2 linked regions of the Enteractinococcus fodinae genome follow. The protein of the gene in region 2 interacts with the protein of the main gene of each other region in a pairwise test. Links are inferred from orthologs where the notes say so. Each region holds a gene or a part of one and is shown on either strand. Other genes may lie near its edges. The genes, in order: thrS and rplA.

Region 1 (12,184 bases), 660 kb from region 2 along the record:
AGGCTTTGGTGAAATTCACCAAAGCCTCATTTGCGTTATGTGACTCTCACGCGAACGAAGCTTTCTGGGTGTTTGATATCATGTTCGAGATCACAGAACGCCAGCAATATTGCTGCGCCGATCCTCCACAGAGGCATTCCCGAACCAGATAAAGCCCACCGGTCCCCAGGACAGCTCTCAGTCCTGCGCGCTGACCTTTATGCCTGGGATGGTACCGACGAGGACTGTGGTTCCGCTGTATTAGAGGGCTTTTTCTCCAAGATGCCCTTCGCGTGCCAGGGCGGTCATTCGAGACACAGTTCGGAAGTATTTTTTCATGTAACCGCCGGCCATCATGTCTTCGGTGAACAGCTCCTCGAAAGGAGCCCCCGAAGCTATAACCGGCACGTCTTTGTCATATAGCCGGTCGGCTAATACGACAAAGCGCAGGGCCATGGCCTGCTCGGTGATCGTGGAGACATTACTGAGCACGAGGACATCGACATCTTTGACCATTTCACGGTAGCGCGAAGGGTGCACCCGGGACAGGTTCTTCGTCAGAGCACCCCAGTCATCGAAGGCAAACACTTCGTCGTCAGGGAAGTTCGCCTTAGCCGTCTCCAGTTCCTTGCCGACAGCTACCGGTTCAGGGGCACGCTCGAGCCCGCGGTGACGGTAATCTTCACCATCGATGCGTACGGTCTCGAACTGATCGGAAAGCACTTGGATTTCCCGTTTGAAGTCTTGGGCAGCAAAGCGCCCCTCCCCCAGCGCGCCGGGCAACGTATTCGAGGTCGCGGCGAGCTTTACGCCAGCATCGGAGAGCTCGCGCATCAAACGCGACATGAGCACAGTATCGCCTGGGTCATCGAGTTCGAATTCGTCAATGCACACCAACGTGTATTCTTTGAGCACTTCTACGGTTGTTGTGAAACTCAGCGCTCCGACAAGGTTGGTGTACTCCACGAACGTACCAAACGCTTTGCGACCTGGCGCTGCGTGCCATAAAGACGCCAACAGGTGGGTTTTACCCACCCCAAACCCACCGTCCAGATAGATACCGTTGGGCTGGCCGTTGCCATTCTTCCCAGCATTTTTCGGTTTGCGCTTGAATTTTGAGAAGAAACCACCCGACTTTTTTGCCGGTGTCATCGTGGATGCAAATTCTCGTAGCCGATCCACTGCACCGGCCTGTGAGGGATGCGCGGGATCAGGGATATACGTGTCGAAAGAAACTTCACCGAAGCGGTATGACGGGTGGAAGCCCGCCAGGAGTTCTTCGGAGGAAACCTGCGGGTTCCGCTCCGATAGAGCTACGATTTCTGCCACGTTGTATCCAATCCATTGAGTTCGGTCTAACGTCAAGCACCGAATGGGTGCTCAACCTCTCCATCCTAAAACGCAGCCCACCTGCCGCGGCACTGTTACTTCGAAAGCGCCCGTAGAAGTAGTAGTGTGACGCGGGCCGTCGTAATTAACACACAGGCTTGTATCCTTAATTTGTATACGTGTCACATGCCGATGGCAACTCACAACGAAAGGGCCTCTCGCTTCATGACTACCTCAGTTCCGGTGGAACAATCCGACTACGCGCACCCAGAAAAACTCGTCTCAACAGCTTGGGTAGCGGAACACAAGGACCATCCCAACGTCGTTGTTCTAGAGTCGAATGAAGATACTCTGCTCTATTCGACCGGGCACATTCCCGGGGCCATCAAAATTGACTGGCACACCGAGCTGAACGATCCCGTCACCCGTGATTTCATCGGACCGGAGGGCTTTGCCAAAATGGCTGCCTCAAAGGGCATCAGCCGCGACACGACAGTTATTTTCTACGGTGATAAGTCAAACTGGTGGGCTGCCTATGCGCTGTGGGTCTTTACACTCTACGGGCACGAAGATGTCCGCCTGATGAATGGTGGCCGAGACAAGTGGATTGCGGAAGGCCGCGAAATCACTCGCGAGGTCCCAGATGTCACTGAAGGTGACTACCCGGTTGTCGAACGCGATGACTCAACCGAACGTGCCAACAAAGCACAGGTATTAGACAGCATCGGCAAACTGCCACTGATTGATGTCCGTTCCGCCGCCGAATATACCGGGGAAACCACGCACATGGCGGGCTACCCACAAGAAGGCACCCTGCGTGGTGGCCACATCCCGACCGCCGAATCGGTGCCATGGGCAACCGCGGCCAATGAGGATGGCACCTTCAAATCCCGCGAAGAGCTGACCAAGGTCTACGCGGAGGATGCAAACCTGGGCCAAACCGATCAGGTCATTGCGTACTGCCGAATTGGTGAGCGCTCAGCGCACACCTGGTTTGTGTTGCGTTACTTGCTCGGATATGACTCCGTACGAAACTACGACGGCTCCTGGACTGAGTGGGGCAACAGCGTCGGCGTACCGATTGTGGTTGGTGCAGAGCCCGGCCAAGCGCCAAGCTAAGACTCGTTGACCTATTTCGCCGGTGCTGGGAGTGATCCTGGCACCGGCGAAATATTTTAACCCCCGCGGGCGTTAGAATGAACGGTGGATCATTGCCGTAGAAAGGATCCTATGCCTGCGCAAACCATTGAGGTTCTTGACGAACTCATCGCTGACTTCCAAGACCTGCCCGAATCCGACCGTCTCGAACTGCTGTTGGAGTTCTCCGATAATCTTCCAGAACCACCGGAACGCTATGCCGGTCACGAAGATGAGATGGAACAGGTCACCGAATGTCAGACACCGCTATTTTTGGCTGTGGAATACTCCGACGAAGAAGATCCGATCGTCACACTGATTATCTCGGCTCCGCCTGAAGCCCCTACAACTCGCGGCTTTGCTGGCGTCCTCATTGAGGGACTATCAGGTCAGCGTGCCTCAGAGATCCTGACAGTTCCGGACGATATCCCGAATAGGCTCGGGCTGACCAACGCGCTGACACCGCTGCGCCTTCGAGGTATGAGCGCGCTCTTAGGTCGTATTAAGCGGAATATCACCACGCATTTGTCATAAGCTCGGTCCGGCAAACTCGTGCCACCCCGGCAATCGCTGCGCTAGTAACTTCCAACATGTGGCACCGGGTCTATGAATACGACCATGGCAACACGACCGCTCGTTATGGCCACGAAGCCGTCGAAAAACTAGCCGTCGATCCTCAGCGAGTGGCTAATGCGCTCGTGGCGGTGGCCGACAAAGTAGACTTCACACGACTGAGCATAACTTTAGGTGCGCGCACCGTGCGGATGGCAAATATTCGTCGCGAACGTCTAACCTCGCATTCCCGTGGCCTGCCCTCGGGTAGCAGTTAAAGCCTCTGCGATGGCGTTCTCCATGGCCTGTAGTGCTTCGGAAATGGCTGGTTCTTCGTGTTCGGCTTCTGCATGGAACTCAGCTAACCGGGCTTTCACTTCTCTATTCTGCAGGCCTGGAAAGATACTGGGCAGCACATCTGTGGAATACAGCAGTTGTACTAATGGCCAGGTGGTCGCATCCAGGGCGGTATCTCGTCCAAGCAGGGTGGCTCGGAGCCTGACATACATGTCCATCCGTCCATAGGACTCGTTGGGGACCATCCTGGTGCGTGGAAACATCCCCAAAAACTTCTTTTTGACCACCGTGATTTCTTCACGAAACTCCAGCATCCTCACCACCGCGTCCATGAGTGCCGGACGCGAGAACCGGTTGATCCACTGCTCGGCGTCTTGGTTCTCGGGAGCGTCTTTCATAATCTGGAGGACGGTATGTAATGGCTGTTCGAGCTCTGCTTCGTGGTGGGAATTGACCATCACCACATCCCGGGTGACATACAGACAGCCGCGTCGTGCCAAGTCCGTGAGGACCGCACCGGCTAATCCGATACGAACGGTACGTAGCGGAGCTTGGAGCTTGCCTCCATCATCCAGACAGCTCAGCAGATAATATTCTGCCAGGTTCAACGGCCGCGGTTGGGCTTCTCCAGGTGAAGACATCATACGTCCATTGTCGCGGTTTTTGAGGCCGTTGTGTAGGACTGGCCATACTCCGTGGCGAAGACGACTATTCTTTGTGTTGTGCTGCTTGCTTTTCACGGAATTGTTGCGCTTCGGCCTGCCACGCTTCGGCGATAATCGAGCGCATATCACCGATAGTGCCCGTGACATTTTTTGTTTGCGCGATGATGGGAAGGAAGTTCCCGTCGCCGCCCCAACGCGGGACAATATGTTGATGCAAATGCTCAGCGATGCCAGCTCCGCCGACTTTGCCCTGATTCATCCCAAGGTTGAAGCCGGCTGCCCGGGACACGGTGCGTAACACCTGCATCCCGATCTGGGATAACTCCGCGAATTCGGCTGTTTCTTCGACCGTGAGGTCAGTGTAGTCGGGTACGTGACGGTATGGGCACACCAAGAGATGACCCGGGTTATACGGATAGAGGTTCATCACCACGTAACACGTTTTACCGCGGGTCACGATAAGAGACGCTTCATCATCACGTTGCGGTGCGGCACAAAATGGGCAGGACGCCTCATCGGTGACCTGACTTTGTCCCTTGGACACGTAAGCCAACCGATGCGGCGTCCATAACCGTTCAAAAGCATCCGGCGTCCCAGCTAATACAAAATCATCGGTGGATTCTGCATCGTGATCTGTACTGCGGTCTGCCATGGAGTGTTACACCTGCTGACGCTGCTCGACTGCGGCGACGATACGCTCGATGGCGTCATCCACCGGCACGCCATTGTCCTGGGAGCCGTCACGATACCGGAACGAGACGGCATTCGCTTCGGCGTCTTCCCCACCGGCAATGAGCACAAACGGTGCCTTATGTTTTGCTGCGGTGCGAATCTTTTTCGGGAACCGATCGCTGGAGCTGTCCACGCGGGCACGAATACCGCGGGCTTTGAGCTTGTCGACGATATCGAACAGGTAGTCGTTGAAGGCATCTGCCACGGGGATGGCAATGACTTGTTCTGGGGCGAGCCAAGCGGGAAATGCGCCAGCGTAGTGCTCGGTGAGCACCCCCATGAAGCGTTCAATTGAGCCAAACAAGGCACGGTGGATCATGACTGGGCGCTGGCGGGTGCCGTCGGCAGCCTGGTATTCCAGATCAAAACGTTCCGGAAGGTTGAAGTCCAGCTGAATGGTCGACATCTGCCAGGTGCGCCCTAGCGCGTCGCGTGCCTGAACAGAGATCTTCGGACCATAGAAGGCCGCACCACCCGGATCATCCACCAGTTCGAGACCGGATTCGGTTGCGACTTCGGCCAATACCTGCGTGGCATTATCCCAGACCTCGTCACTGCCCACGTATTTTTCTGGGTCCTTGGAAGACAGCTCGAGGTAGAAATCATCCAACCCGTAATCTTTGAGCAAGTCCAGCACGAAGTTCAACGTGGTGGTCAGCTCGTCTTTCATCTGGTCTTCGGTGCAGTAGATGTGAGCATCATCTTGGGTCATGCCGCGCACTCGAGTCAGCCCGTGGATTACCCCGGATTTCTCGTACCGGTAGACCGAACCGAATTCGAATAAACGCAGTGGCAGCTCACGGTAAGAACGGCCTCGTGAAGCAAAGATCAAGTTGTGCATCGGGCAGTTCATGGGTTTCAGGTAGTAATCTGCCCCGGCACGGGTGACTTCCCCAGTGTCTTCGTCGCGCACTTCGTCGACGTGCATGGGCGGGAACATGCCCTCGGCGTACCATTCGAGGTGCCCGGAGGTCTCATATAAGTTTTGTTTGGTGATATGCGGGGTGTAGACGAACTCATAGCCAGCTTCCTCGTGGCGCTGGCGTGAGTAGTCTTCCATTTCCTTGCGCAGGATCCCACCCTTGGGGTGGAAAACCGGCAGCCCCGAACCCAGCTCGTCCGGGAACGAGAACAGGTCCATTTCGGCACCAATTTTGCGGTGGTCGCGACGTTCTGCTTCGGCAATGCGTTCCTGGTAGGCCACCAAATCTTCTTTCGATGCCCATGCGGTGCCGTAGATCCGCTGAAGCTGCGGGTTGTTTTCTGAACCTAGCCAGTAGGCCCCGGCGGCACGAGTCAGCGAAAAACCGTTGGCGATCAGCTTGGTGGACGGAATATGGGGGCCGCGGCAGAGGTCGTACCACACGACTTCACCTTTACGGTCCAGGTTGTCGTAGATGGTGATGTCCCCTGCACCGATCTCTACGGAGGCACCTTCCGCAGCGGCTTCTTCATCGTGCTGACGGTCTAGCAGCTGCAGCTTATATGGCTCATTTGCGAGTTCTTCACGGGCCTTGGCTTCGTCTACGGCGCGACGATCGAACGTTTGACCTGCTTTGACGATGCGCATCATGCGCTTTTGGATCTGTTTGAGATCCTCGGGGGTGAAGGGTTCGTCGACATCAAAGTCGTAGTAGAAACCATCTTCGATATATGGCCCAATGCCCAACTTGGCGTCTGGATACAGCTCTTGGACCGCTTGCGCCAGAACGTGAGCGGTCGAGTGGCGCAACACTTCCAGACCTTCTTGGTCGGTGATGTCCACGCGCTCAACTGTGGCTCCGTCGGGAATGGCACGGAACAGGTCCTGCAGGGTCCCGTTGACCTTCATAACTACCGTAGTTTTTTCCGCACCGAATAATTCGGTACCGGTGGTACCTTCAGCGACCTGCATGGTTTGGTCGTCTACGGTAATGGTGATTTCTTGTGGTTCGGCCACGTGCCACTTCCTCCTTGGGTTAGGCTCAAAAATCCGGTGGCATACTGGACCACCGACAAGCCATCCGCCAGTCTATCTTTTTGCAGACCGCTTTGCAGGTTCATGAGCTCACTGGTCTTCCAGTTGAATATCAATCACAACCCGCACGGGCGATTCCAACACCGAGACGGCATAGGGACGTTGCTGATCTAACCCCAGATAGTAGGTACTAGTGGCTTCCCACGGCGCGAAACTCACCACCGCTTCAGTGGCCTGGGTGTCGAGATCTTCGAGATGGGCGCCATGTTCCAGCATGTCCGGTGGCAAATCGAGCGGGTCCGTGGTGCCCGACAGGGTGACTTCCAAGTACGCACCAGAACCGGTATCAACGAGCGTGCCAATGCCCGGCTCTCGTGGCTCAGCTGTGTATTGCGTGAAGAAGCTGGGCTGGCCGGTGCCGGCGTGTTCAATGACGATACGTTCAAACCCGTCGTGTACTGCAGTCCGGACGGCTGTGGGATAGATGTTGGAAGTCTCGCCATATTCTGGCCACCCGGAGGAGTGCTGGTTTTCGGTAGAGAACTCACCGACGGGGGCAAGCGTGGTTTCTGGACTCTGTTCGTCGGTGGGCTCATCCGGGGTCGCGGTTGGTGAGCCGGTCGTGGGCGAGTCACTAGGCGAGGCCTGTTCAGGTGTGGTGGGCGAAGGTGAAGGCTGCGGTGATGTCTGGTCTTCAGTGCCGCAGCCGGTGAACCATAGTCCAGCTGCACAAAGTATCGCTACTATCCTTGGCGGTGTTCGGTGCGTGGCCATCGCGATCCTTTTATCTGGTGGCATACGGTTTGTGCACCCCACGATAACGTACTGAAGCGTCCACGTCAGGAGCTAGGGCCCGCTGTCGCAACTGGCTTTGGTGGACAACCGGTGGGGCTGGTTGTTCCGGTGATTTCGCAAGCCATTGCGCCCAGTGGCTCCGTTGTGTATCCCAGTAGTCAGGGTCAGGCAATGAGGCTGGATCGTGCATATCCCAGGCGCGGATGGCCTGCAGGGTGATACCGCGGGTTCCGGTGCGTCTGGTGGTGCCTTCAATGAGCATTAATCGTGCGGAGAACAGGATGTCGCCGGTGGCGTGTTGGGCTTGAGCAAAAAAGGAGGTGTCAACCACCCCGGTGCCATCATCAATGGAAATAAATACCACCCGATTCCCCGAGCGCATCGGTGGGGTCTGGGTTGCTACGCGCACACCGGCAACCATCACACGGGTATGGTTTCGCAGCTTCAAGAGCTGATCTGCCGGCGTGGTGCCCAGCGCATCCAGATAAGGTTTATGGGACTGCATCAGATGCCCGGTGGCATCGATAGCGGTCAGATCCAGCTCAGTGCGGATTCGTTGTTCTGCTGTTGGTTCAGGAAACAGTGCCGGCAGTGTTTCGAGTTCGGTGTCGCCCAACGGGAGGGCTTGTTGTCCTTCGATTTGTGGGCGTCCGAGACGCAGACTGCGGCCGGTGCGGTCCCGTCTGGTCGGTGAGTGTAAGAATTCTAAGTGATGGACCAGATCGGTACGGCTGATGCCGGTGGCCGGTAGCAAGCAATCGAGTGCGCCAAGTTGGGCGAGGTGTTCAAGGCTCTTTTTACTCAACCGAGCTCGGTCCCGGATATCTGCCAAACTGTCAAAGGGTTGGGCCCGTTCGATGCGTTGCATTTCTTTGTGGGTCAGCCCCAACACGGTGGTCAGGGCCAGCCGAATCCCCCACCGATGGCCAGACGGGTGGGGATGTGGAAGCGGTTCTAATCGCATCTGCGTGGTGGAGCGATTGATATCGACCGGCAAGATCTCGATACCCATCCGGCGGGCTTCAGCTACCATCAGTCGCTGCGGATACATGCCGGGGTCGTGTTCTAGGACCGCGGCCATAAACGCTGCTGGATAGTGGGTTTTCAACCAGGCAGATTCGAAGGTGGGGATGGCAAAGGCCGCGCCATGGGCTTTGCAAAACCCGAATGAGCCAAACGCCGCGAGGGTCTCCCACACCTCGTCGATGACGTCGATATCCCAGCCACGTTCCATGGCTTTGGCTCGGAAATAAGCTTCAACCTCAGGTTGTTCATCAGAGCCGAGGCGGCGGCGAAATTCATCAGCTGCGGCCAGCCCGCAACCGGTCATGGCATCAAAGGTTCTCAGCAGTTGTTCATGGAAAACCGTCACCCCGTGAGTTTCTTCCAGGATGGGTTTCAGTCGCGGGTGTGGGTAGTGGGCCGGGGCTAATTGGTGGCGGTAATCCAAGAAAGGGCGGACCATATCGGATTTCATGGGCCCGGGTCGAAACAGTGAGATATCGATGATCAGGTCGGTGATGGATTCGGGTTCGAGTTTGCCAATGAGCTCACGCTGGCCAGGCGACTCAATTTGGAAACAGCCCAGGGTATGGGTGGTTTTGATCATCTCGTAGGTGGCCGGGTCATCATGGGGCACTGTTTCAAGGTCGATGTGTTCTCCGGTGGTGCGCTGAATTTCTTCGATCGCATAGGCGATGGTGGACTGCATGCGTACCCCAAGCACATCGAGTTTGAGCATGCCCATCGGGTCCATGTCGTGTTTATCAAACTGGCTCATAGGCAATCCCATCCCGGAGGCTTCTACCGGGGTCCGGTCCAGCAAGGTGGCATCTCCGAGAATGACCCCGCAAGGATGCATCGAAATATGTCGGGGTAACCGGTCGAGTCGTTCTGTCAGATCCACGAGCAAATCAAGTTGTTGATTGCCCGATTTGCGGCTGTTTTGCACTTGGGCCGCAAAGTTTTGCAGTTCTGGCATATGCTCGAGAGCTTGGCGGAAGTCGGAAGCGGAGAAGCGCCACAATTTTTTGGCCAGGTGATCTACCTGCTCGCGCTCTAGACCAAGCGCTCGGCCTGCATCACGGACCGCACCGCGCACGCGGTACCCGTTTTGCATGCTCATCAGCGTGGTGCGTTCCTGACCGAACCGGTCAAAGATCGCATGATAGATTTCGTGTCTGCGAGCGGATTCCACATCAATGTCGATATCGGGCAGCGTGGATCGGTCTTGCGATAAGAACCGTTCAAAGATCAGGTCGTGTTCGATCGGGTCGACGTGGGAAATTCGTAACGCGTAGTTCACTAGGGAGGACGCACCGGAACCTCGAGCAGAGACTCTCACCTGACGGTCTTCGATCATGGAAACCACTTCGGCAACGGTGAGGAAGTAACTGGAAAAGCCCAGGTTTTCAATAATCTTGAGTTCGTGGTCGAGCCGGTCAAGTACTCGATCATATGGGGCCCCTGCGGGATCTAAGTGTCGGAACCTGTGGGCCAGCCCTGCTCGGGCGCGTTGCGAGAGCACAGTATTTGGCTCACCGTCGATACCGATGACATCAAATTCTGGGACTCGCGGCTGTCCCCAGCCGAGATCTTGGGCCGGATCCAGCGCGCAGGTCTCGGCTAACCGTTGGGTCGTCTCGAGTAGTTGGTGAACCGCCGCAGCACCGAAACCTGCTTCATAGACGATCTCCTTGGCGAGAGCATGCATGTCGTGGGCAGATTTAAGCCAGCCTTGACCATTGGGCTGCATATCGGTCAGGGTATCGAGACTGGACAGCGCTCGGGCGGCATCCACCACATCGGCGGTGGCGGCGCCGTCCGGGGTCGCGTACCGGACGGCGTTGGTCAAAACAGCTGGCAGGTCAAGGTCGGTGCTGGCGCGCAACATCCGCACAGCTTGTGCGGTGGACAGGCGCTTTGACGGCAGGGACAAGTGGGACACGATTTCCGTGTACAGTGCCCGAGCTGGCAGGGCCCTCTTCCATAACCTCAAGCGGGTACGCCCCGCGGTGTATTTGCGCTGGACCATTAGCGCCCCGACGTCCGAACCGGGACCTACCAGCACCTTCAGCACTGCCTCAGGCCCAGCGGCGCGAGCTAACTGCGAGACATAGATATAGGGCGTTTGGTCGGCCCCGAGTTGCGTGTGCGCCAGTGAGATCAATCGCACCAGGGCCTGGTACCCGGCTCCAAGATTTTGAGCTTGGCCGTACCCGGCCTGGGCCGCATTGGCTGCCAAGATCGTGACCCTGCCGGCTGGTAGGGGTTGACCATCTGCAGTGCTGGACGGGTCCCACATCACCGCAAGGTTCACCCCCACCACCGGAGCAATATTATGGGCCACGCAGGCTTTGAGGTGTTTGGCCATCCCGTAGAGTCCGTCGCGATCTGTGCAGCCCATAATCTGGGCGCCATCGGCTGCCGCAACAGCTACCAGCTCTTCGGGCCAAGACACCCCGAAGTGGGCAGAATATGCGGTGGTGACGTTGAGATGGGCAAAACCAGGTGCCATGATTAGGCGACTTCATCCAATCGCAGGGCGTCGTGGACTTGCACCAGACGCCAGCGACCTGACTCAATATGGTGTGAAATATCCAAGGTCAATACCGGAGCATTCTGTGCCCGAGACAGACCAACTTGGACCCGCCAAACCTGATAATCCACCAGTCCAGGACCGTGTCCGAGAGCTGCCCGGTATTCTTCGGCCCACCACCGACGACGCACATACCAACGCTGTGGTTGCGCTTTGACCGTATAGGACCGGCCACCGTACATCAGGTGTAACGGAACACCAGCGGTGGTGCAGGTGACCTCAATGGATTGTGTGAGTGTGCCCATGGCAAACCCCTTCCTGATCAGTGGTTTCAGTACGCTATGTTGTTCGTGCTCTCAGCATAAAAATTAACAGGGACACGATAAGCCGGACTGTTGTTGTACCGGAGGAGCATTCATAATGGGTCCATGACCAACTCAGCTTTCGATGCGGCACTCTCCCCACTGCTCGATGCATCCCGTCTGACCGGCGTCTCGGTTGTAGCCGGGCGTGTCGTGACCACCGTCCAGCAACTCAAACAAGATCGCACCGGATATGTGACGCAGCTGTGGGATGTCACCGAGCACCCGATGCAGCTGACCTTTGCGGATGATTCGGTCTCGGCGGTAGCACCGGCCCGTGACGGGCGCATCTTTTTCTTATCATCTCGAGACTCGGCCGCCGCCGACCCGGATACTCCCGCGGCGGCCGGCGCAAAACTCTGGGTGCTCCCCGCCATGGGTGAACCCAGCATCGTGGCCCAACGGGCCTGGGGTTTTAGTGGTCTGCAAGTAGCCAACGACAAACTAGTCGTTGCCATGCAGTGGCACAGTGGTGCGGCTACCCATCAAGAACATGAAGAATTGGCCGCAACCCGGGACAAAGCAAAGGTCTCCGGAGTGGTCTACTCCCAGTTCCCAACGCGCTACTGGGATCAAGATCTGCCACAGGGCCGGACCGTTTTGGGCATCGCTCTGCTCCCAAGCCCTGGGGAGCGCCCCGAGTTCATTCGGATCGATCTACCAGCCGGGCGGTTAGTAAACTGGCACCTTGATGCGGCCGCCACGCACGCGGTGGTCACCATGGCACAACACCGCGGCAACACCCCCGACGACGTAGAAACCCAGGTGCTGTATCGCATCGACTTTGTCACCGGTCAAGCCACTGAATTACTCACCTCGACGTTGCACCAAGAATTCAGCG
Region 2 (12,166 bases):
TCTTCTACGGTGAGACCACGGTATTCTGTGAATACAGCTGAGGATGAGTTGCGGAACAGTTCCGCAAGCTCTTCCACGGCTGCAGTTTTTTCAGCATTCGCCATGGCACTCCTTCCTTCGTGGATATGCCGGTCACCCAAACACAAAAACGCCCCGTGCAGGTGCACAGGGCGCAAAGAGTCTGGAGCTGCAAAAATCGCAGGAGTTCTATGCCATCATGTCCACCTACGCGGGCCGCTCATATACGAGCTTTTATAGTCACACCTATTTGGCACAGGTGTAATACAACCGGCGGTCTTCGGTACGCATTACCTTACAGAGTTTCCGCTCGCATTTGCAAATCGAGCACCAGAAACGAAAACACTGCCTCCTGTCTAGCTCTCGATGAACTGGTCAGGAAGCCAAACCGGACGGATGACCAGCATCATCTGACGACGATGTCGAAGTTCTGGTTTCATGGGTGTCGGGTAAGCGTCGATGCCGTGCTGTTGAAGCCTCAGCCGCGTAGCGCAGGACGCCTGGGATGCCCTCACACTGATAGACCGCCCGTTGTCGGGTTGCTCCGGTACCTTCGGCCAGCAACAGCTCTAGTCCAGCTCGAACTAGTTCATCATCACCGAAAGCTTCGATATATGGGAGTGCGTGCTGGAAGGCTTGCCATACTAGCTTTTTGGCAGGGTACGGAGTGCCGCTAAACGGATCGAGCAAACGTCCTGTCAGACCAAACTTTGCTGCTTGCCAAAGGCTCACATCAAGTAGCTCGACCTGGGGTTGGGACCGTGGAGGTTGATCGACAGCGGCACTGACCAGACCACGGATGAGGGCCGCCAAGACAACGGCGTCTGAGACCTGCAGTTGCACATCACAGGCCCTGACCTCAATGGTGGGGTGACGGTGCGACAAGCGTGCCAACCAGCAAATACCACCGTGGTCAGTGACCACATCGCTGGCCAACAGTGCTTCGACGCGCCTGGTGTAGTCCTCAAAATCCTGGAAATATGGGGGCATGCCACTGACCATCCACCGGCGGTAGTGAATGGTCCGCCAGCTAGCGAAACCGGAATCTCTGCCCTGCCAGAAAGGTGAATTCGCACTGAGCGCCGTCAGCAAGGGCAGCCACGGGCGAAGACCGTTGAGCGCTTGTACGCCTGCTTCCGGGTTAGGGATGGTGACGTGGACGTGCATCCCGTTAATGTATTGGTCCGCTGCGATGCCGGGGGCGAGCTCTGCTAATTGGAGGTACCGGTCCGCATCGCTGATCGTTGCGCCGCGCCCATCGATCCGAGGTGCAGCGCCCACCGGCACTGCGGCGATGTTGAACTGACGCGTCACGGCGGCCAGTTCTTGCCGAAAAGCTAACAGGGCCTCAGTGGCAGTTTGCGTATCTCCCAAGACCGCTGAGGCGTGCTCGATCTGACATCGAAGCCACTCAAGTGTGGCCTGGCCACCGGCTACGGCAATGTGTTGTAAGGCGGCCGTCTGATGCTTCGTGGGGGCAACCGGGAATAACGCGTCTTGATCAACGAGTAAGAATTCTTCTTCTATCCCCAGCAGGGTCATGGAGTGACAGTAACACGACGCACCCGGCTGATACTAGAAATCTTCTGCTGCTATCTGCCGTGCTGATGCGCTCATACCGGTAGAGGTACTCCTGACCGTTGGGTGTTATTCAGCGTCCTTGATATCAAGCCGTGCTTGGCCGACAAGAAAGGCCAATTGAGCTCCGTTATCAGCGTCAGCTTTTTGCATAGCACGCGTCACCGTGGATTTGACGGTATCCGGTGCGATGTTCAGTTCCGCACCAATCTGCTTATAGGACTTGCCGTGTCCGATAAGATGCGCAACTTCCAGTTCGCGCGGTGCTAATGCGGCGATACGTTCCCTGGCTTGAGCGATTTCGGGCGCGGTGGAGGGACGGAGAAAGCTTTCAATGAGGCGGATAGTGGTTTGCGGTGAAACCATAGGCTCCCCGTCTGCTGCCGCACGAAGCGCTGGGAGTAGTAGTGTTTCGGCATCGTTTTTGAGAATAAAGCCGACTGCCCCAGCCTCGAGTGCCCCGCGAGTATACGACTCGAGATCGAAACTTGTGGCGGCCAGAACTTTGGGTGGGTTAAGCAAGTTTTGGACACGTCGAATAGATTCCACGCCGTCGATCTCACCTGGCAGGTAGAGGTCCATGACGACCAAATCAGGTCGAGTATCGCGTATCTGCTGCAAAGCATCCAGCCCGTTTGTCGCGGAACCGACCACTTCCATCGTCGGGTCAGCTTCGACAATGGCCACGAGGTTCCGCAGCGTCATGGTCTCGTCGTCTACTATCACTACCCTGATTGCCACACGGAAAGCCTAGCACCGCGGGTGGGACACGTTTAGAGTGCTTCGACCGACTCCAATGTCCAGGGCAGATGGACTGTGAGCCGAAAGTGCTGAGGAAGATACTCTTCTTGGATCCTTCCGCCGAGGAGCTCGGCCCGCTCTTTGATGCCCAGCAACCCGGTGCCGGTCCCGCCCGCAAAATGATGCTGCGCGTCGCGTGTGTTGGTGAACTCCAGCAATAGGCCTTCCCCGGGCTGCCCTTCCAGCCGAAGGTTCACACGTTTATCGGTGCTGTGACGTAAAGCGTTCGTTAGGGCTTCCTGGGTAATCCGTAATACGGCTCGTTGCAGCGCGTCTGGGGCGGCCTCGTAGTTATTGAGCATGATCTGCGGTTGAATGGTCAGACCTTGGTGCACAGCGTCATCTAAGAGGGCTTTGAGGTCCTGGAACCCACTGGGAGCGACCGAAGGAACTGTTGGTTCTTTCTCGCCTTGGGCTCTCAGTGAGGTGACGAGGGTTCGGAGATCTTTGAGCGCTTGATCCGAATAGCGTTTCGTATCCTGCAGGGCGCTGGTGAGTTCCGCATCGTGGCTGGTAGCTAAAGATTTTTGCATTTGGCCAGCCTGCAAGGACAGTGCGGTGAGGCGTTGGGCGAGCGTATCGTGCACCTCCCGCGCCAAATATTCGCGTTCCGTCTGGCGGGTCATTTCCGATGAGAGCACTTCGCGATCGTGTTCTGCTGCTTCAACGGTATCGTGTGCTTGGCGCATTCGGCGGCGGTGGCGGGTGGTAAAGCCAATGGACAGTACGAGCCCCAGCGTTGCAAATCCGAAAGTCAGTACCACCAGAGCTGCGACAGTGGTATCGAAGTCGGCTTCCCAGCGCCACAGCGCAAGAAGATGCCAGACAATATTCACCACGATGGCGGCCAGTCCTACGCCGCTGATTATCCAATGCCAACGGTAGTGTGCTCGTACAATCCACACGGTCAACCCAATGGCCAGCACATACGGATCGCCTTGCAAGATCACCGCGTAAAACGCTCCGGTGATGATCAAGGCCAGCGGGATTTTGCGGTACCACGGAATCAGGAGCAGTAAGAGGTAGCCAATGACGAACCGGACCGCCCCGAGATCGGAAATCTCATCATAACCAGCTCCGCTGAAGTTTTCGGGTGCGGTCAGTGTGGCAAGAACGGTCACAAGGGAACCGACGAACATCATGGCAGCACGGACCACGATGGCCAGTATTGCGTGCCAGAAGCGAGAGTTCTTCGTCGGTGTCGTCATGGTCTCACAGTCTAGTCAGCGTATCGTTTGCCGTGAGCACCCCTTCGGTGGTGTTGAGATACCCGATCGGGTATGAAGGTTTACCCGGTTCGTGGTGTATCCCATCTCGCTGAGTTCCTAGCGTTGTAGGTGTTCAGTTTTCTCACACCTATTCGAAAGGTCGCTATGTCTACGAGTACACAACTGCACCCACCGGTTCAGGAGCACAAATCGCGCAACACGGTGGGACTCATCGCGTTGATCACCGCGATTGTGGGCGCCGTGTTCGCCGTTATCCCTGGAGCAGTCATTATTGGGTGGATTCTGTTGCCCATTGCGTTCGTATTATCGATCATCTCGTTGTTTATGAAAGATCAAAAACGCGGTCAGGGCATCGCGGCCCTGATCATATCCATTGTGGGGACCGTCATTGGGTTCATCGTATTTTTCGCAGTGGTTGCTACCTCGGTAGATGAAGCCTTCAGCGAGGATGTTGAGATTCAATCACCCGCAGACGGCGCAACCGAGGCCGACACCGAATCTGATGAAGACGCCTCCACGGACTCTGAGGAGCACGATGCCCCAAGCGGAGAAGAGGGCACCAGAGACAACCCGTTAGCTCTTGGAACCACTGTCGAAAGTGGTGACTGGGAAGTGACCGTCAACGGTGTCGATCTGGATGCCACTGATGCGATTATGTCCGAGAACTCGTTCAACGAGCAACCAGCCGACGGCAACGTCTATGTCATGGCTGATGTAACGACCACCTATATCGGCAGTGATCCGGAAGGCGAGACCCCTTATATCAGCATCGAGTATGTCTCGTCGGGCGGTAATTCGTTTGCCAGCCATGACGCGATGGTCGTGACGCCGAATGACTTCGACTCATTCGAAACTCTCTACGAAGGTGCTTCCACTTCAGGCAACATTGCGATGGAAGTCCCCCAGGAGGACCTCGAAGCCGGGACACTACGGGTTTCGCCGGGTCTTTTCGGTGATGCAGTGTTCTATGCGGTCCAGTAAGAAATGCACATAATGTTTCAGGTGCACAGATAGCACTGCGGGCCGGGGAAATGCTCCCCGGCCCGCAGTGGCTTCAGTACCCAAACTCGTTGGGTACGGTTTATTCGTCGTCTTCTGGCAGGACGCGAGTCACGTTTGGATCAACTGGAACGCCAGGCCCAAAGGTCGTGGCGACAGTGGACTTGGTGATGTAACGGCCCTTAGCAGCGGATGGTTTCAAACGAATGATTTCATCCAGTGCGGTGGCGTAGTTTTCCGTCAGCTGTTCAGCGGTAAAGCTGGTGTTGCCAATGATGAAGTGCAAGTTGGCGTGACGGTCAACGCGGAAGTCGATCTTTCCGCCTTTGATGTCTTTGACTGCCTGAGCAACGTTGGGAGTGACGGTTCCGGTACGCGGGTTTGGCATGAGGTTTCGTGGGCCCAGGATTTTACCAAGGCGACCAACGAGGCCCATCATGTCAGGTGATGCAACGGCGGCGTCGAAATCGGTCCAACCGCCCTGAATGCGCTCAACCAGGTCATCCGAGCCAACGAAATCTGCGCCAGCTTCTTCAGCTGCTGCAGCGTTGTCCCCTGTCGCGAAGACAACAACACGGGCGGTTTTACCGGTTCCGTGTGGCAGGTTTGCGGTACCACGTACCATCTGGTCTGCCTTACGGGGATCGACGGATAGTCGCATGGCGACTTCAACGGTGGTGTCGATGGATGATGGGTTGATTTCTTTTGCTAAAGCGATTGCTTCAGCTGGGGCGTACAGGCGATCTTCGATCTTTGCCGCGGCTGCTCTGTATGCTTTGCTGCGCTTTGCCATCTGCTTTTTCTCCTTATGCAGTTGTGGTGTCAACGGACCGCGCTCGGCCCTACCACGAAAATGTGAGAGGTGTTGAGGTTAGTCCTCAACGGTGATGCCCATGGAGCGGGCAGTTCCGGCAACGATTTTGGTTGCGGCGTCGAGGTCATTGGCGTTGAGGTCACGCATTTTGGTTTCGGCGATTTCTTGCGCCTGGGCCGTGGTGATCTTGCCAACCTTGACGGTGTGCGGAGTACCAGAACCCTTGTCGATGCCGGCAGCTTTTTTGATCAGCTGTGAGGCAGGCGGGGTTTTGGTGATGAAGGTGAACGAGCGGTCTTCGTAGACGGTGATTTCAACCGGCACGATGTTCCCGCGCATGGATTCGGTCTCAGCGTTGTAGGCCTTGACGAACTCCATCATGTTCACACCGTGCTGACCAAGTGCTGGGCCAACCGGTGGAGCAGGTGAAGCTGCACCCGCTTCGATCTGGAGTTTAATCAGACCTGCGACCTTTTTCTTTGGGGCCATTTTGGGGTCCTTTTCTTTTTCGGATAACGCCAGCCACAGGAGCGTGGGTGACGGGGCGATCACCGTGGCGCGGTGATCTGAACACAACAAGCCCGAACAAAGCTTTCGGGCTTGTCGTGAAGTCTGTTATGGATTTATTCGACCTTGCTGACTTCGTGGAAGCCGAGGGTCACGGGGGTTTCACGTTCGAAGATGGTAACCAAGACCACCAGCTGCTGGGATTCGACTTTGACTTCCGAAATCGTCGCTGGCAGCGATTCGAATGGACCCTCTTTGACGGTGACCGAGTCGCCAACTGCGAAATCGACAGTAACCTGGGGTGCTGCCTCTTGGGCGGCTTCGCCCTTGAGTGGAGCGCCAGCTTTTTCGGCTTCTTTTGCGGCTTCTTGCAGCAAGGAGGGTGCCAGCATGTCAAAGACTTCTTGCTGGCTGAGCGGGACAGGATCGTAGGCGTTGCCCACAAATCCGGTGACACCCGGGGTGTGACGAACAGCAGCCCAAGCGTCTTCGGTCATCTCCATGCGAACGAGCACATAGCCGGGCACACGTACGCGGTTAATCACCTTGCGTACGGTGTTTTTAATTTCGACGACTTCTTCCATCGGAACTTCGATTTCGTAGATGTCGTCTTCGACTTCTAGCGTTTGAATACGAGTTTCCAGATTTGCTTTCACGCGACGCTCGTAACCGGAGTACGTGTGAATGACATACCATTCACCCGGTGCGCGACGGAGCCGTGAACGGAGTTCTTCTTCGACCTGTTCTGGCGCTTTGACTGCAGGCTCGTCAGCTTCAGCGGGTTCTTCGACCTCGTCTTCGACAGGCTCTACGGCGTCTTCAGGTACCTCGGGAACTTCAACATCGGCGGTGACTTCGTCGAGAAGTTCTTCGCGCTCAATATCTTCGGCAACGTCGGAGGGTTCGCGGACTGCGACCTCACCGTTATCTGCTTCGACAGCCGGGACCTCGTCGCTGTTTTCGACATTGGCAGCTGCCTCGGCTGGTTCCTGTCGTTCGTTTGCAACGTCGTCGGTGACATCTTCGACCACGGCGTTGATGTCCTCAACCTCGGGGTCGATTTGTGGTTCGAGTTCGTTCTCCGACACTAGGTATCCTGCTTTCTCAACGGTCAATCACGGGTATGTACCAATATCTTCACTACGGGAAGTTCACCCGCGATACAAGTGAAGTTAATTAGAGGCCGTCAGAACCACCGAATACCCAGGACGCACCCATACCGAACAGCCAGTCGAGCAGGCTCACCAGCGCGATCACAATAACAACGAAGACCAGTACCACACCGGTCATTTTGATGAGTTCTTGTCGGGTCGGGGTGACGACCTTGCGCATCTCATCGACGACCTGGCGCAGGAACATCATGATGCGAGCAAAGACCCCACGCTTTTCAGCGGTTTGGGATGACGTAGACTTGCTCACTAATCCTCGCTCATATTGTTTGTGCTGATAGGTTCTTCGATTCCTTCGAACCTCATGCGCAGGGCAGACAGGACTCGAACCTGCAACCTACGGTTTTGGAGACCGTTGCGCTACCAATTGCGCCACTGCCCTAGGGTCAACCGCACACAAAAACTGGTGTGCGACCTACACCAGAGTCCAATCATAGCCAATGTGCACGCCCTCGACAAATCGGAGGGTCCTTACAGCACCGCTGGTGCAACGTGACGACGTCAACACCGAGCTTGTACCTGGGGCGACTACAGTACTGTTAACCCCTGATTTTCGCAGCTCATTGCCTGAGCGAGCACCCTGAACGAAAGGCCGAGGCCATTTATGGTTGAACCAGCACGTCGTGTATCTGCCCGTCTGCAAGCAATACCTGAGTCAGCAACGCTGGCAATTACCGCCAAAGCCAAGCAGCTCAGAGCAGCCGGTGAACCCGTGATCGGTTTCGGTGCTGGAGAACCAGACTTCCCCACCCCGGACTATATTGTGGAAGCAGCCCAGGCGGCCGTCGTTGATCCGGCCAACCACCGCTATACCCCCGCAGCCGGCCTACCGGAGCTTCGGCAGGCAATCGCCGATAAGACACTGCGCGATTCTGGCGTTGAAGTTGATGCAGCACAAGTGTTGGTCACGAACGGTGGCAAGCAAGCTGTGTATAACACCTTTGCCGCGCTCACCGACCCCGGTGATGAAATTCTGCTGCCTGCCCCGTACTGGACCACTTACCCAGAGTCCATCAAACTTGCCGGTGGCACCCCGGTCGATGTGTTCGCTGGCGCTGAGGCCGAATACAAGGTCACCGTCGATCAACTCGAAGCAGCTCGGACCGACCGGACCAAGGCCGTCGTTTTCGTCTCGCCTTCCAACCCGACCGGTTCGGTCTACACCCCAGAGGAAACCCAGGCCATCGGCCAGTGGGCACTCGACAACGGCATCTGGGTCATCACCGATGAGATCTATGAGCACCTCGTTTACGATGAGGCCGTCTTCACGCCCATCCTCAAAGCCGTACCTGAACTGGCAAATCAGACCGTCATCCTCAACGGTGTGGCCAAAACCTATGCGATGACCGGCTGGCGCGTAGGCTGGATGATTGGCCCCACCGATGTCATCAAAGCAGCATCCACCCTGCAGTCGCATGCAACATCGAACGTGAACAACATCGCGCAAAAGGCTGCCATTGCTGCCGTGTCCGGCCCCCTAGACGCCGTCCATGAAATGCTGGAGGCCTTCGACGAGCGACGCACCACGATGGTCAATATGCTCAACGATATTGTTAGTTTCGTCTGCCCGACGCCAAAAGGGGCATTCTATGCCTACGTTGATGTCACTCAAGCATTAGGCAAAGAGATCGCCGGGCAGCGAGTGGATACCTCGACCGAACTTGCCGCCGTCATCTTAGAAAAAGCCCAAGTTGCCGTCGTACCGGGTGAGGCCTTTGGTAAATCGGGGTACATTCGCCTGTCATATGCTCTGGGCATGGATGATCTGGTCGAAGGTGTCTCCCGCATCCAGAACCTGATGAACGGCTAGCCGCAAGCGCGCGCCACACGCTTTACTTCGCCCGCAAATACGCCATAGACTCTGAGTTTATGGCGTATTTGCGTATCACGGAGGCGGCTGCATACCTGGGAGTCTCTGACGATTCTGTCCGACGGTGGATCAGTAATGGCAAGCTCGAGGCGACCCAGGATGCCACCGGTCGGCAAGTGGTTGCTGGCCAAGATATCGCTGCCTTGGCGCGAGCAGCAGCCGAAGGGCGTCCCAATGTGCCTGATGAACTCGCATCGTCTGCCCGCAATAAATTCACCGGCCTAGTCACGCGGATTGTGGCAGATAAGGTGATGTCTCAGGTAGAGCTCCAGTGCGGCCCGTTTCGGGTAGTGTCGTTGATTTCAACCGAAGCGGTCGAGGAGCTCGGTCTGGAAGTCGGCTCCCCCGCGATTGCCACGGTCAAAGCCACCAACGTTGTCATCGAGACCACTGGGTTAGCTCCATGAAGCGTTCCACTGTGACAGGGACTTGGCTGGTTGCCTTCGCCCTTACCGGGTGTAGCGCAGACGGTCACGACCCATCGCATGCATCAGAGACTGAACCGATCCGGGTATTCGCTGCAGCATCCCTGCAACCATCTTTTGAAGAAATCGCAGCAGAGTTCACCGCAGAGAACCCTCATCTCGAGGTTGATATAAGCGCTGCGGGATCATCGACATTAGTTCACAACCTACACGCCGGAGCGCCAGCTGACGTGCTCGCCACAGCCGATGAAGCCAGCATGCAAGACGCTCACGACGCTGAGCTCACTGATCCCAACAGTCATGAGGTCTTTGCCGCCAATACGCTGGTGGGCGTTGTGCCAGCAGATAATCCAGCGCAGGTGAACTCCTTGGAGGAGGCCACCGAACCCGGGGTGAAGCTGGTGACGTGTGCACCTCAAGTGCCCTGCGGTGCGTTATCGGAGTCTGTGGCGCAGGCCGCCGGGGTTGCCTTGCGCCCGGTGTCCGAAGAACATCAGGTCGTGGACGTGTTAGGTAAAGTGCGCACCGGTGAAGCTGACGCTGGGTTGGTCTACGCCACTGATGCACGGCTTGCCAGCGAAGAGGTTACGGTCTTTCCCATCACACAGGCCGAACAACAGCGGAATCTCTACCCGATCGCCCGCACCACCGACACCGGCCACCCGGAAGAAGCTGATGCCTTCATCGAATTTGTACACAGCGAGCGCGGCCAGGCGATCCTTGCCTCGCACGGCTTCCTGAAACCGTAGCGAGGTGATGTGGTGACGGGGGTGAATTCATCAAGGCGGCAGCGGCAACAGCACGTGGTTACCCCGCGGATCCCCGCCGTTACGATGGCAATCGCCCTGGTGGCGGGGGTGTTTCTGTTGGTGCCGTTCATCGCGTTGCTGACCGGTATCACCTGGACGGAGCTGCCCGCACTTTTGACCAGCCAATCCGCTGTCGATGCATTGTGGTTGTCGCTGCGCACCGCGACCGTGGCCACGCTGATATGTATCGTCTTAGGTGTGCCATTAGCTTTGGTGCTAGCGCGCACAGACTTTCCGGGCCGTAACTTGACTCGAGTGATCGTCTTAGTGCCGCTGGTGATCCCCCCGGTAGTGGCTGGCATTGCCCTGACTGAAGCATTCGGCCGGCGCGGGCTGATTGGTGAGCACCTTTCTGTGTGGGGAATCGAGATCGCATTTAGTACTACCGCCGTGGTGTTAGCCCAAACCTTTGTGGCGCTGCCGTTTATGGTCACGACCTTAGAATCGCACCTGGCATCGGCAGGCCAACATTATGAACGGATCGCTCAATCGCTGGGCGCATCAACGTGGCGGACCTTTTCCACGATTACGCTGCCGTTACTGCGGCCCGGTCTGTTATCCGGTACGGTGCTGACCTTTGCCCGAGCGCTGGGAGAGTTCGGCGCGACGATCACCTTTGCGGGATCACTGCAGGGCACAACACGGACCATGCCGCTTGAAATCTATCTGGCGCGTGAGACTGATCCAGACTCGGCTGTCGCCTTATCGCTGGTCTTGATCTTGGTGGCCGTGCTCGTCATTGCGGTGGCCTACTTCCGTCCCAGCACACAGCGGAGCTGACCACTATGCCGACGCCCACTGCAAGCACACCCACTCAGCAACCTCGACTTGACGTTGCCCTGACGGTAGCCACCCGTGATGTCGAGGTACGGTTTACTGTTGGCAGCGGAGAGACCCTGGCGCTCGTCGGCCCCAACGGAGCGGGGAAAACGACCACGCTCCAAGCATTAGCCGGCTGGCTTATGCCCGACAGCGGTTACGCCCACGTGGACCAGACCGTGTTGTTCCATTGCCCTGTCCCCCACCAACCCCCAACTGTGTGGCTGCCAGCCGCCCAGCGCAACATCGGGTACTTGTCGCAAGATCCAGGACTGTTTCCGCATCTGACGGCACGCGAGAACATCGCTTACGGTATGGACCGAGCAGGCATCACACGCCGGCGGGCACGACTCGAAGCGGCCGAAGCATGGCTTCAACGAGTCGGATTGGCAGGGTATGGCAATCGAAGGCCCGCCCAATTGTCTGGAGGACAGGCCCAACGTGTGGCCATTGCTCGTGTGCTTGCCTCGGGCCCACGTGTTGTCCTGCTCGATGAGCCGTTGGCCGCCATGGATCGAGATGCTGCCCCGGCCCTTCGCGAATTACTCGCGGAGGTCCTGCGCGACCAGACCGTCGTGCTGGTGACCCACCATCAGTCCGATGTCGAAGCGCTCGCCGATGAGGTGCATCACCTTGACCCTGGCGTCTCGCCGTGGGAATAATCGTGCGGAATCCGACAAGAACCCTGAGGCGGGTAAGCTTAGACTTTGGCTACTGTGCCAGCAACCGCATTTCGATCACGCTGAGAGGCTGAACCTATGTTGCGTACCATGTTCCACGCCAAGATCCACCGCGCCACCGTTACCGAAGCAAACCTGCACTACGTTGGTTCGGTCACCGTGGACCAGGACTTGCTCGATGCCGCCGATATTCTTCCCGGTGAGCTCGTATCGATCGTGGACATCACCAATGGTGCGCGACTCGAAACCTACACCATCGCCGGTGAACGCAACTCTGGTGTCCTTGGCATTAACGGTGCTGCCGCCCACCTGATCAATCCGGGCGATCTGGTCATCCTCATTGCCTATGCACAGATGGAAGATGCTGAAGCACGCACTTACGAGCCGAATATCGTCCACGTCGACGAACACAACCGGATTATCAGCCTCGGCAACGAGCCTGCAGAAG

What was found.
Region 1: the proteins of rplA (region 2) and thrS interact in binary tests that used the Escherichia coli proteins (3 or more experiments, as listed by UniProt). The link is inferred for Enteractinococcus fodinae from one-to-one orthologs.

The regions. Positions count from the first base shown.
Region 1 is NZ_JAVDYJ010000001.1:1,388,302-1,400,485, reverse strand. The notes cover bases 4,125-7,030. They hold thrS (threonine--tRNA ligase), read right to left. Parts: upstream 6,631-7,030; coding sequence 4,618-6,630; downstream 4,125-4,617. Other genes in these bases: J2S62_RS06545 (AMIN-like domain-containing (lipo)protein), read right to left, coding at 6,739-7,030; J2S62_RS06555 (HIT family protein), read right to left, coding at 4,125-4,611. Also shown: cell division protein ZapE, read right to left, coding at 241-1,308; J2S62_RS06570 (sulfurtransferase), read left to right, coding at 1,534-2,427; J2S62_RS06565 (SufE family protein), read left to right, coding at 2,539-2,979; J2S62_RS06560 (GOLPH3/VPS74 family protein), read right to left, coding at 3,234-3,938; more of J2S62_RS06555, read right to left, coding at 4,003-4,124; more of J2S62_RS06545, read right to left, coding at 7,031-7,422; J2S62_RS06540 (DNA polymerase III subunit alpha), read right to left, coding at 7,433-10,960; J2S62_RS06535 (DUF6504 family protein), read right to left, coding at 10,963-11,286; J2S62_RS06530 (S9 family peptidase), read left to right, coding at 11,410-12,184. UniProt on the Escherichia coli protein: Catalyzes the attachment of threonine to tRNA(Thr) in a two-step reaction: L-threonine is first activated by ATP to form Thr-AMP and then transferred to the acceptor end of tRNA(Thr). The rate-limiting step is amino acid activation in the presence of tRNA.
Region 2 is NZ_JAVDYJ010000001.1:727,314-739,479, reverse strand. What follows is about bases 3,564-6,451. They hold rplA (50S ribosomal protein L1), read right to left. Parts: upstream 5,419-6,451; coding sequence 4,708-5,418; downstream 3,564-4,707. Other genes in these bases: nusG (transcription termination/antitermination protein NusG), read right to left, coding at 6,063-6,451; rplK (50S ribosomal protein L11), read right to left, coding at 5,497-5,928; J2S62_RS03465 (DUF4352 domain-containing protein), read left to right, coding at 3,771-4,607; J2S62_RS03470 (sensor histidine kinase), read right to left, coding at 3,564-3,605. Also shown: rplJ (50S ribosomal protein L10), read right to left, coding at 1-104; J2S62_RS03480 (carboxylate-amine ligase), read right to left, coding at 394-1,560; J2S62_RS03475 (response regulator transcription factor), read right to left, coding at 1,666-2,337; more of J2S62_RS03470, read right to left, coding at 2,370-3,563; more of nusG, read right to left, coding at 6,452-7,034; preprotein translocase subunit SecE, read right to left, coding at 7,123-7,308; J2S62_RS03435 (pyridoxal phosphate-dependent aminotransferase), read left to right, coding at 7,720-8,925; J2S62_RS03430 (TOBE domain-containing protein), read left to right, coding at 8,985-9,392; modA (molybdate ABC transporter substrate-binding protein), read left to right, coding at 9,404-10,159; J2S62_RS03420 (ABC transporter permease), read left to right, coding at 10,172-10,999; J2S62_RS03415 (sulfate/molybdate ABC transporter ATP-binding protein), read left to right, coding at 11,005-11,700; panD (aspartate 1-decarboxylase), read left to right, coding at 11,797-12,166. UniProt on the Escherichia coli protein: One of the primary rRNA binding proteins, it binds very close to the 3'-end of the 23S rRNA. Forms part of the L1 stalk. It is often not seen in high-resolution crystal structures, but can be seen in cryo_EM and 3D reconstruction models.